DNA from 2 places in the Stenotrophomonas sp. YJH_SMC_40 genome. Region 1 is predicted to be linked to the other one. Evidence: riboswitches for the same ligand, from Rfam matches in the RefSeq annotation. Region 1 holds a riboswitch; the other holds the start of a gene.

The links. A riboswitch is a leader RNA that binds a small molecule or an ion and turns the genes downstream of it on or off. The one in region 1 is predicted to bind glycine.
Region 2: it holds a riboswitch for glycine, as region 1 does, so the genes downstream of both, AC5P6X_RS03980 (trimeric intracellular cation channel family protein) here and gcvP (aminomethyl-transferring glycine dehydrogenase) in region 1, are expected to answer to the same signal.

Annotation. Positions count from the first base shown of each region.
Region 1 is NZ_JCAFRX010000011.1:30,599-34,932, forward strand. It holds gene AC5P6X_RS18555 (multidrug effflux MFS transporter) at 73-1,299, opposite strand; glycine riboswitch at 1,599-1,701, shown strand; gene gcvP (aminomethyl-transferring glycine dehydrogenase) at 1,764-4,334, shown strand, end outside.
Region 2 is NZ_JCAFRX010000002.1:213,888-218,221, reverse strand. It holds gene AC5P6X_RS04000 (NAD(P)/FAD-dependent oxidoreductase) at 1-1,190, shown strand, start outside; gene AC5P6X_RS03995 (hypothetical protein) at 1,279-1,734, opposite strand; gene AC5P6X_RS03990 (nuclear transport factor 2 family protein) at 1,740-2,171, opposite strand; gene AC5P6X_RS03985 (GIY-YIG nuclease family protein) at 2,243-2,518, opposite strand; glycine riboswitch at 2,559-2,648, shown strand; glycine riboswitch at 2,662-2,767, shown strand; gene AC5P6X_RS03980 (trimeric intracellular cation channel family protein) at 2,850-3,467, shown strand; gene AC5P6X_RS03975 (3-deoxy-7-phosphoheptulonate synthase) at 3,636-4,334, opposite strand, start outside.

The sequences.
Region 1 (4,334 bases):
CCCAGCCTAGTCCGGTCGTTCCTCTTCGCAAGCGTTGCGGGCAAAGCGGCCGGCCCTACCCCTGCGCGCTGCTCAATGGCCCGTGCAGGCCGCCTGTGCCGCGCGTTCACGCTGGTGTTCCCAGTACCAGAACACGAAGCCGGCGGCGAAGAACGCGGCCTGCCCCAGCGCCAGGTGCAGCGGGCTGGCGCTGAGCAGCGGCGACACCACGCCGGCCACCACCGTGCTGATCATCAGCTGCACGAAGGCCTGCAGCGACGAGGCCAGGCCGCGCTGGTGCGGATACATGTCCAGCACCGCCAGCGCCAGGATCGGGAAGATCAGCGCCATGCCCATGCCACCCAGGAAGATCGGCAGCACCGCCCACGGCAGCACGAACTGCGGCGACAGCGCCACGTAGCCGACATTCAGCAGCACCGACAGCGCACACAGGCCGAAACCAATGGACACCTGGCGGGTGGGCGTGGTGCGCCCGGCCATGCGCCCGGACAGGAACGAGCCGGTGGTCATGCCGCCGATGGTGGGGATGAACAGCCAGGCAAAACCACCCTCGCCCAGATGCAGGTGCTGCATCACGAACACCGGCGCCGAGGAGATGTACAGGAAAATGCCGCCGAAACCGATGCTGCCGGCCAGCGCCAGGCGCAGGAACCGCGGGTTGAAACCGATGCGCACGTAATCACGCAGCAGCACGCGCGGCGACAACGGCACCCGTGCCTCCTCCGGATGGGTTTCCGGCAGGTAGCGTGCAGTGGCCGCCAGCAGGAGCAGCGCAAACACCACCAGGAACCAGAAAATCAGTGGCCAGCCAGCGCCACTGAGCAGGATCCAGCCGCCGATGATCGGTGCGATGGCCGGAGCGATGCCGAACAGCATCGAAACCTGGCTCATCAGGCGCTGCGCGTCGTGTCCGTGGTACAGGTCGCGGATCACCGCGCGGCCGACGATCATGCCGACGCCCGCTGACAGGCCCTGCAGCGCGCGGAACGCCAGCAGCGTGGTCAGGTCGGTGGACAGCGCGCAGCCGACCGAAGCGCCGACGAACACCACCAGGCCACCGAGGATCACCCGCTTGCGGCCCCAGGCATCGGACAGCGGGCCGTGCGCCAGGCTCATCAGGCCGTAGAACAGCAGGTACACGCTGATGGTCTGCTGCACCGCCACCTCGTCCACCGCCAGGCGCTGGGCCAGCTGCGGGAACGCGGGGAAGATGGTGTCGATCGAGAACGGACCGAACATGGCCAGGCCGGCGAGCAGCAGGGCCATGCGGCGGGTGGAGGGAGCAACAGCGGCGGTCATGGGAAAGGCGTCCGGCAGGGCCATGCGCGGCACGCACGGCGGGCGCCGGTCCCCTGCAGCAGGGACGGCGCCAGATGAATTCGGGTATCCGCCCATCATAGGTGGGGATTGCGCCTGATGCCATGCAGCAGTGCACAAAACGCACGGACGGGCCATCGGCCATTCAGGCGCGGCCGCCAGGTCCGAAGGCGGCCGCCGCGCCCGCAACGGGCTATAATCGGCGGGCAACACGGTGGGAGAAGCGGAACACCGCTGCCGAAGGCGCAACGCCCGTAATCGCTCAGGCCCGATACCACCCGTAACACAACTCTGGAGAGACCGGTTCGATCCGGCGCCGAAGGGGCACGAAGCTGCGGTCCGCCGCGCTTTTAAACTCTCAGGCAAAAGGACAGAGGGGCGCCCCGCAGACCGCCGACCGGCGGCTTGTGCCCGTGCGTGTGCCCTTTCCTGACGGATCCTTCGCCATGTCCCAGAACACCCCTTCCCTGCGTGAGCTCGAGCACCACAACGCGTTCGTCGAGCGCCACATCGGCCCCAACGACGCCGAGATCGCGCAGATGCTCGACGTCGTCGGCCACGCGTCGCTGGATGCGATGACCGACGCCATCGTGCCGGCCAAGATCAAGTCGCCGGCACCGCTGGCACTGCCGGAGTCGATGACCGAAGTGCAGGCACTGGCGAAGATCCGTGCGATCGCCGACAAGAACACCGTGCTGCGCAGCTTCATCGGCCAGGGTTACTACGGTACCCACACGCCGAACGTGATCCTGCGCAACATCCTGGAAAACCCGGCGTGGTACACCGCCTATACCCCGTACCAGGCGGAAATCTCGCAGGGCCGCATGGAAGCGCTGATCAACTTCCAGACCCTGTGCGCCGACCTGACCGGCATGGAAATCGCCAACGCCTCGCTGCTGGACGAAGCCACCGCCGCCGCCGAAGCGATGACTCTGGCCAAGCGTTCGGCCAAATCGAAGTCGGACACCTTCTTCGTGCACGACGCCGTGCACCCACAGACCCTGGAACTGCTGCGTACCCGCGCCGAGCCCATGGGCATCGTGCTGCGCGTCGGCACCCCGGCCGAAGCACTGGAAGCAGAAGCGTTCGGCCTGCTGCTGCAGTATCCGGACACCTTCGGCCAGGTCGGCGACTACAAGGCGCTGGTCGATGCCGTGCACGCACGCGGCGGCCTGGTGGCCGTGGCCACCGACCTGCTGGCCCTGACCCTGCTGGCTGCCCCGGGCGAATGGGGCGCGGACATCGTGGTCGGCAACAGCCAGCGTTTCGGCGTGCCGTTCGGCTTCGGTGGCCCGCACGCCGCCTTCATGGCCTGCCGTGACGCCTACAAGCGCTCGATGCCGGGCCGCCTGATCGGCGTTTCGATCGATGCCCAGGGCAACCCGGCCTACCGCCTGACCCTGCAGACCCGCGAACAGCACATCCGCCGCGAGAAGGCCACCTCCAACATCTGTACCGCGCAGGTGCTGCTGGCGGTGATGGCCTCGATGTACGCCGTTTACCACGGCCCGGAAGGCCTGACCCGCATTGCCCGCCGCACGCACCGCCTGGCCTCGATCCTGGCCGCAGCGCTGCGCAATGCCGGCGTGCAGGTCGGTGGCGACTTCTTCGACACCCTGCACGTCACCGGCGTGCATGCCGATGAAATCCATGCCAAGGCACGCGCCGCCGGTTACAACCTGCGCGCGATCGACAGCGACTCGGTCGGCATCAGTCTGGACGAGACCACCACCCGCGCCGACATCGTCGCCGTGGCTGCGGTGTTCGGTGCCTCGCTGGACGTCGACGCGCTGGACGCCAGCACCGCCGACGCGCTGCCGGCCGGCCTGCTGCGCCAGTCCGCGTTCCTGACCCACCCGGTGTTCAACACCCACCACAGCGAGCACGAACTGCTGCGCTACCTGCGTTCGCTGGCCGACAAGGACCTGGCGATGGACCGCACGATGATCCCGCTGGGTTCGTGCACCATGAAGCTCAACGCCACCGCCGAGATGATCCCGGTGACCTGGCCGGAGTTCTCGCAGATCCACCCGCTGGTGCCGGCCGACCAGGCGCTGGGCTACAAGGAACTGATCGACACGCTGGAAGCGATGCTGGTCGAATGCACCGGCTACGACGCGGTCAGCCTGCAGCCGAACTCCGGCGCACAGGGCGAGTACGCCGGCCTGCTGGCGATCCGCGCCTACCACCGCTCGCGCGGCGAAGGCCACCGCGACATCTGCCTGATCCCGGATTCGGCGCACGGCACCAACCCGGCCTCGGCGCAGATGTGCGGCATGAAGGTGGTGGTCACCAAGACCGATGCCAACGGCAATGTCGATGTGGAAGACATCCGCCTCAACGCCGAGAAGTACAGCGACCGCCTGGCCGCGATCATGATGACCTACCCGTCCACGCACGGCGTGTTCGAGGAAGAGGTGGTCGAGATCTGCGAGATCATCCACAAGCACGGCGGCCAGGTGTACACCGACGGCGCCAACATGAACGCCCTGGTCGGCGTGGCCAAGCCCGGCAAGTGGGGTTCGGACGTTTCGCACCTGAACCTGCACAAGACCTTCTGCATTCCGCACGGCGGTGGCGGCCCGGGCGTCGGCCCGTGCGCGGTCAAGGAGCACCTGGCGCCGTTCCTGCCGGGCAAGCTGGGTGACAACGGTCCGGTCGGCATGGTCAGCGCGGCCAGCTTCGGCAGCGCCTCGATCCTGCCGATCAGCTGGATGTACATCGCGATGATGGGCCGCGAAGGCCTGCGCAAGGCCACCCAGGTCGCGCAGCTCAACGCCAACTACATCGCCAAGCGCCTGGCGCCGCACTTCAAGACGCTGTACACCGGCCGCAACGGCCTGGTGGCGCACGAGTGCATCCTCGACGTGCGCCCGCTGGAGAAGACCAGCGGCATCGGCGCCGAGGACGTCGCCAAGCGCCTGATCGACTTCGGCTTCCACGCCCCGACCCTGAGCTTCCCGGTGGCCGGCACGCTGATGGTCGAGCCGACCGAGAGTGAGTCGCTGCACGAGCTG
Region 2 (4,334 bases), on a different contig from region 1:
GCATCACCCTGGTCGACCGCCGCAACCATCATCTGTTCCAGCCGCTGCTGTACCAGGTGGCCACCGCCGGCCTGTCCGCGCCGGATATCGCTGCACCACTGCGCCATATCCTCGGCCACCAGCGCAACGTGGAAGTCCGCCTCGGCGAAGTGGTCGCCATCGACAAGCAGTCCCGGCAGATCCGCATGGCCGATGGCAGCACGCTGGACTACGACAGCCTGCTGCTGGCCACCGGCGCCACCCACGCCTACTTCGGCAACGACCAGTGGGCCGATGATGCGCCCGGCCTGAAGACGCTGGACGATGCGATCGCGCTGCGCCGCAAGCTGCTGCTGGCGTTCGAGCGTGCCGAAGCAGAACCGGACCCGGCGAAGAAGGCCGCGTGGCTGAGCTTCGCGGTGGTCGGTGGCGGTCCCACCGGTGTTGAACTGGCCGGCACCCTGGCCGAGATCGCGCGGCATACATTGCGCAATGAGTTCCGCCACATTGATCCGGCCAGCGCCAAGGTGCGGCTGGTCGAAGCCGGCCCGCGCGTGCTGTCCTCGTTCCCGGAAGTGCTTTCGCTGAAAGCACGGCGGCAGCTGGAAAAGCTGGGCGTGGAAGTGCTGACCGGTACCCCGGTGAGCGACATCGACAGCCAGGGCTTCACGCTCGGTGACCAGTTCGTGCCGGCCCGCACCGTGGTCTGGGCCGCCGGCGTGGCCGCTTCACCGCTGGCGCGCACGCTGGACGTGCCACTGGACCGCGCCGGCCGCGTGCCGGTGCAACCGGACCTGACCCTGCCCGATCACCCGGAGCTGTTCGTGGCCGGTGACCTGGCCGCACTGAGCCAGGCCAACGGCAAGCCGGTACCCGGCGTGGCGCCCGCCGCCAAGCAGATGGGCAAATACGTGGCCGAGGTGATCCGTGCACGCCTGCACGGCAAGCCCGAGCCCGGCCCGTTCAAGTACGCCGACTACGGCAACCTGGCCACTATCGGTCGCATGGCCGCGATCGTGCACCTGGGGCGGCTGCAGCTGTCGGGCGTGCTGGCCTGGTGGTTCTGGCTGGCCGCGCACGTGTTCTTCCTGATCGGCTTCCGCAACCGCATCGTAGTGCTGCTGAACTGGGCCGTGGCGTACTGGAGCTACCAGCGCAGCGCGCGCATCATCTTCGGTGATGACCAGGAAGACCGGCGACCCCGACGGTAGTGCCGGCCGCTGGCCGGCTGCCGCGCGGTCCGTCCCCTCTCCGCAGGAAAGGGCTCTGACTCCAACATCATCCATGCATGGCGTGGATCTACCGCTTCATCGGGCCGCCGGGCACCCGCCGTTTCGACCATGCGCGGCAGAAGTCCTCCTTCCTTGCGGTGTCGGCAATCTGCGCGGCACTCCAGTTGCGGGTAATCCAGATCGTCAGTGCCGTGCTGCTCAGATGCCAGCGCAGCATGTCGTGCCGTGGCTGCCGCCAAAGATGGCGGCGGGCAATCCAGAACGCCTCCCGTTCCACCTCTGGCACCTTCTTCTTCATCGCGTCGTCGTCGAAGAACTGCGCGGCGAAACTCCAGGGATTCATCGGCTGAAATCCTGTTCGCGGTTCACTGCTGCACGCAGCCACACCACTGGGCGCACGGTCTGCTGGCTTCGGCCAACCGCCCACCAGGGCAAGCCCGAGCAGGTACAGCAGGCCAGGCAGCAGTGCGATGCCGGCGGCCAATACGACGACGGAGACCCATGCCTTACCGGCGGCACGCATCGTGCTCACTTCGCCTTCGGTTTCGGGTACCACAACGCATTGACGATGACCCAGCGCTGGTCGAAGCGCCCCATGTGGAAGTAATCGACGAACCACGGCGTTTCCAATCGCACCGAGGCGGCATTGCCGGTCACGTCCAGCACCGTGCAGCGGCGGTCCCATTGATCCTTCGGGGTTTTCAGCGCGCCCTGCTTCGTCAGCGCGACCAGTTCTTCCTTCGACATGCGGCGCAGGCCCAGCCGCTCGTCGGGCGTATCGCCGAGGACCGCGCGCTTGGCCAGGTCCGGGTGCAGGGAGCGGGCGACGCGCTGCGGGTCGGCCTCCAGCTGGCCGTCGACGTAGTCATGGCAGGTGGCTTCGATGGCCGCGAGGGTGGCCGGGTCGGCAGCGGGACTGGTTGACGCGGAGAGAGCGAACAACAGGGCGACGGTGGACATCCGGGTCTCCAGCGCTGAGGGCTGGGCGATCATCGCATGGCGGCACAGAGGCATCCATGTATGCCATGGATCTACAGGGACCGAGCATCCACCGCCTGCAGCCAGGCCAGCTTGCGTTCGCGCGGCTGCTGCTTGAGCTGCCATTCGGCGCGGGAGGCGGCGGCCCGGTCCGGGTACTCGCGCACGGCCAGCACCCGCAGCGGCGGCCGGGCCCGGGTGTAGCGCGCGCCCTTGCCAGCCTGGTGGGCGGCGAAACGCGCGTCCACGTCGGTGCTGATGCCGGCGTAATAGCTGCCATCGCGACATTCGAGCAGGTACAGGAACCACGGGCGGAGGGACGGGGCCATGCCCGGATTATGCCGTGCTGCACTGCAGCGGATATACTGGCGCCCGAATGCAGGAGAGAGGCGCCGCGCTGGCGCCCGCCGAAGGCGCAGGCTCCCATGATCGCTCAGGCCGGTGGGCTGGAATCCCACCAACCATGCATTCGACTCGCCGAGCTGGAGAGAGGTCACCGGGCATGCCCGGGACGATCCGCCGAAGGGGCACGCGGCCCATGCCGCTGAACTCTCAGGCAAAAGGACAGCGGGAGCGGCACCGGTCATCGTCATTCCGTCATTGCGCAGGCAATGGCGGCGTCCGCGCATGGCCGGCCCCACCGCGCCCGGAGCCTGCCCCATGCTGCTGTCCATCATCTACCTGATCGCCATTTCCGCCGAAGCCATGACCGGCGCGCTGTCCGCCGGCCGCCGCCGCATGGACCTGTTCGGCGTGGTCATGATCGCCTGCGTCACCGCACTCGGCGGTGGTTCACTGCGCGACATCCTGCTCGGCCACTACCCGCTGGGCTGGGTGAAGCATCCCGAGTACCTGGGCTTCACCGTGTGCGCGGCGCTGATCGCCACCTGGGTGGCGCGCTGGATGCACCACTTCCGCCGCACCTTCCTGGTGCTCGATGGCCTGGGCCTGATCGCCTTCACCCTGATCGGCTGCTCGATTGCGCGCGAAGCCGGCCATGCGATGCCGATCGTGCTGATCGCCGGCATGCTGACCGGCGCGTTCGGCGGCGTGCTGCGCGACATCCTCTGCAACGAGGTGCCGCTGATCTTCCAGAAGGAGCTGTACGCGATCATCGCGCTGCTGACCGGCGCGGCCTACCTGTTGCTGCTGCACTGGGGCGTGGCCGACGCCACCGCGATCCTGTGCTGCCTCGGCGGCGGCTTCGCGCTACGCCTGCTGGCGATCCACTACCGCTGGGAAATGCCGAAGTTCGTGTACCACGACGAAGTGCATTGAGGTTCGCGCGGCGGAATCCGCACCACCCCGGCGATGTACCTGGCGCTGTCGCTCATGCGCAGCGCCAGGCGCATCGCCGGTGCAGATGGGCCGGTCTCCAACTCCGACCGGCCCTGATCGCGGCCGCACCCCCGCAGGCGCTGGCCGCCATCCACACACGTGCCGCAGTCAAGCGGCTTCGGACACCTTCACGTCGCGACGGGCGCGCACGGCCGCGGCCAGTCGCTCCAGCACCGTCACGGTGGTGTCCCAGTCGATGCAGCCATCGGTGATGCTCTGCCCGTAGACCAGCGGTTGGCCTTCCACCAGTTCCTGGCGACCACCGACCAGATGGCTCTCGATCATCACACCGACGATGCGCTGTTCACCGTCTTCCAACTGAACGGCGATGTCCTCGATCACCTTCGGCTGGTTGTCCGGATTCTTCAGGCTGTTGGCATGGCTGGCGTCGATCATCAGACGAGTCGGCAGCTTGGCCTTGGCCAGCGCCTGGCAGGCCTCGGCGACACTGCCTGCATCGTAGTTCGGCTGCTTGCCGCCGCGCAGGATCACATGGCAATCCGGGTTGCCAGTGGTCGACACGATGGCGGTGCCGCCCTGCTTGGTGACCGACAGGAAGTGATGCGGATTGGAGGCCGCACCCACCGCGTCGGCGGCGATCTTCACGTTGCCATCGGTGCCGTTCTTGAAGCCGACCGGGCACGACAGCCCCGAGGCCAGTTCGCGGTGCACCTGGCTTTCGGTGGTGCGCGCACCAATGGCGCCCCAGGCCACCAGATCGGCGATGTATTGCGGCGAGATCACGTCGAGGAACTCGACGCCGGCCGGCAGGCCGAGCTTGTTGATGTCGCGCAGCAGGCCACGGGC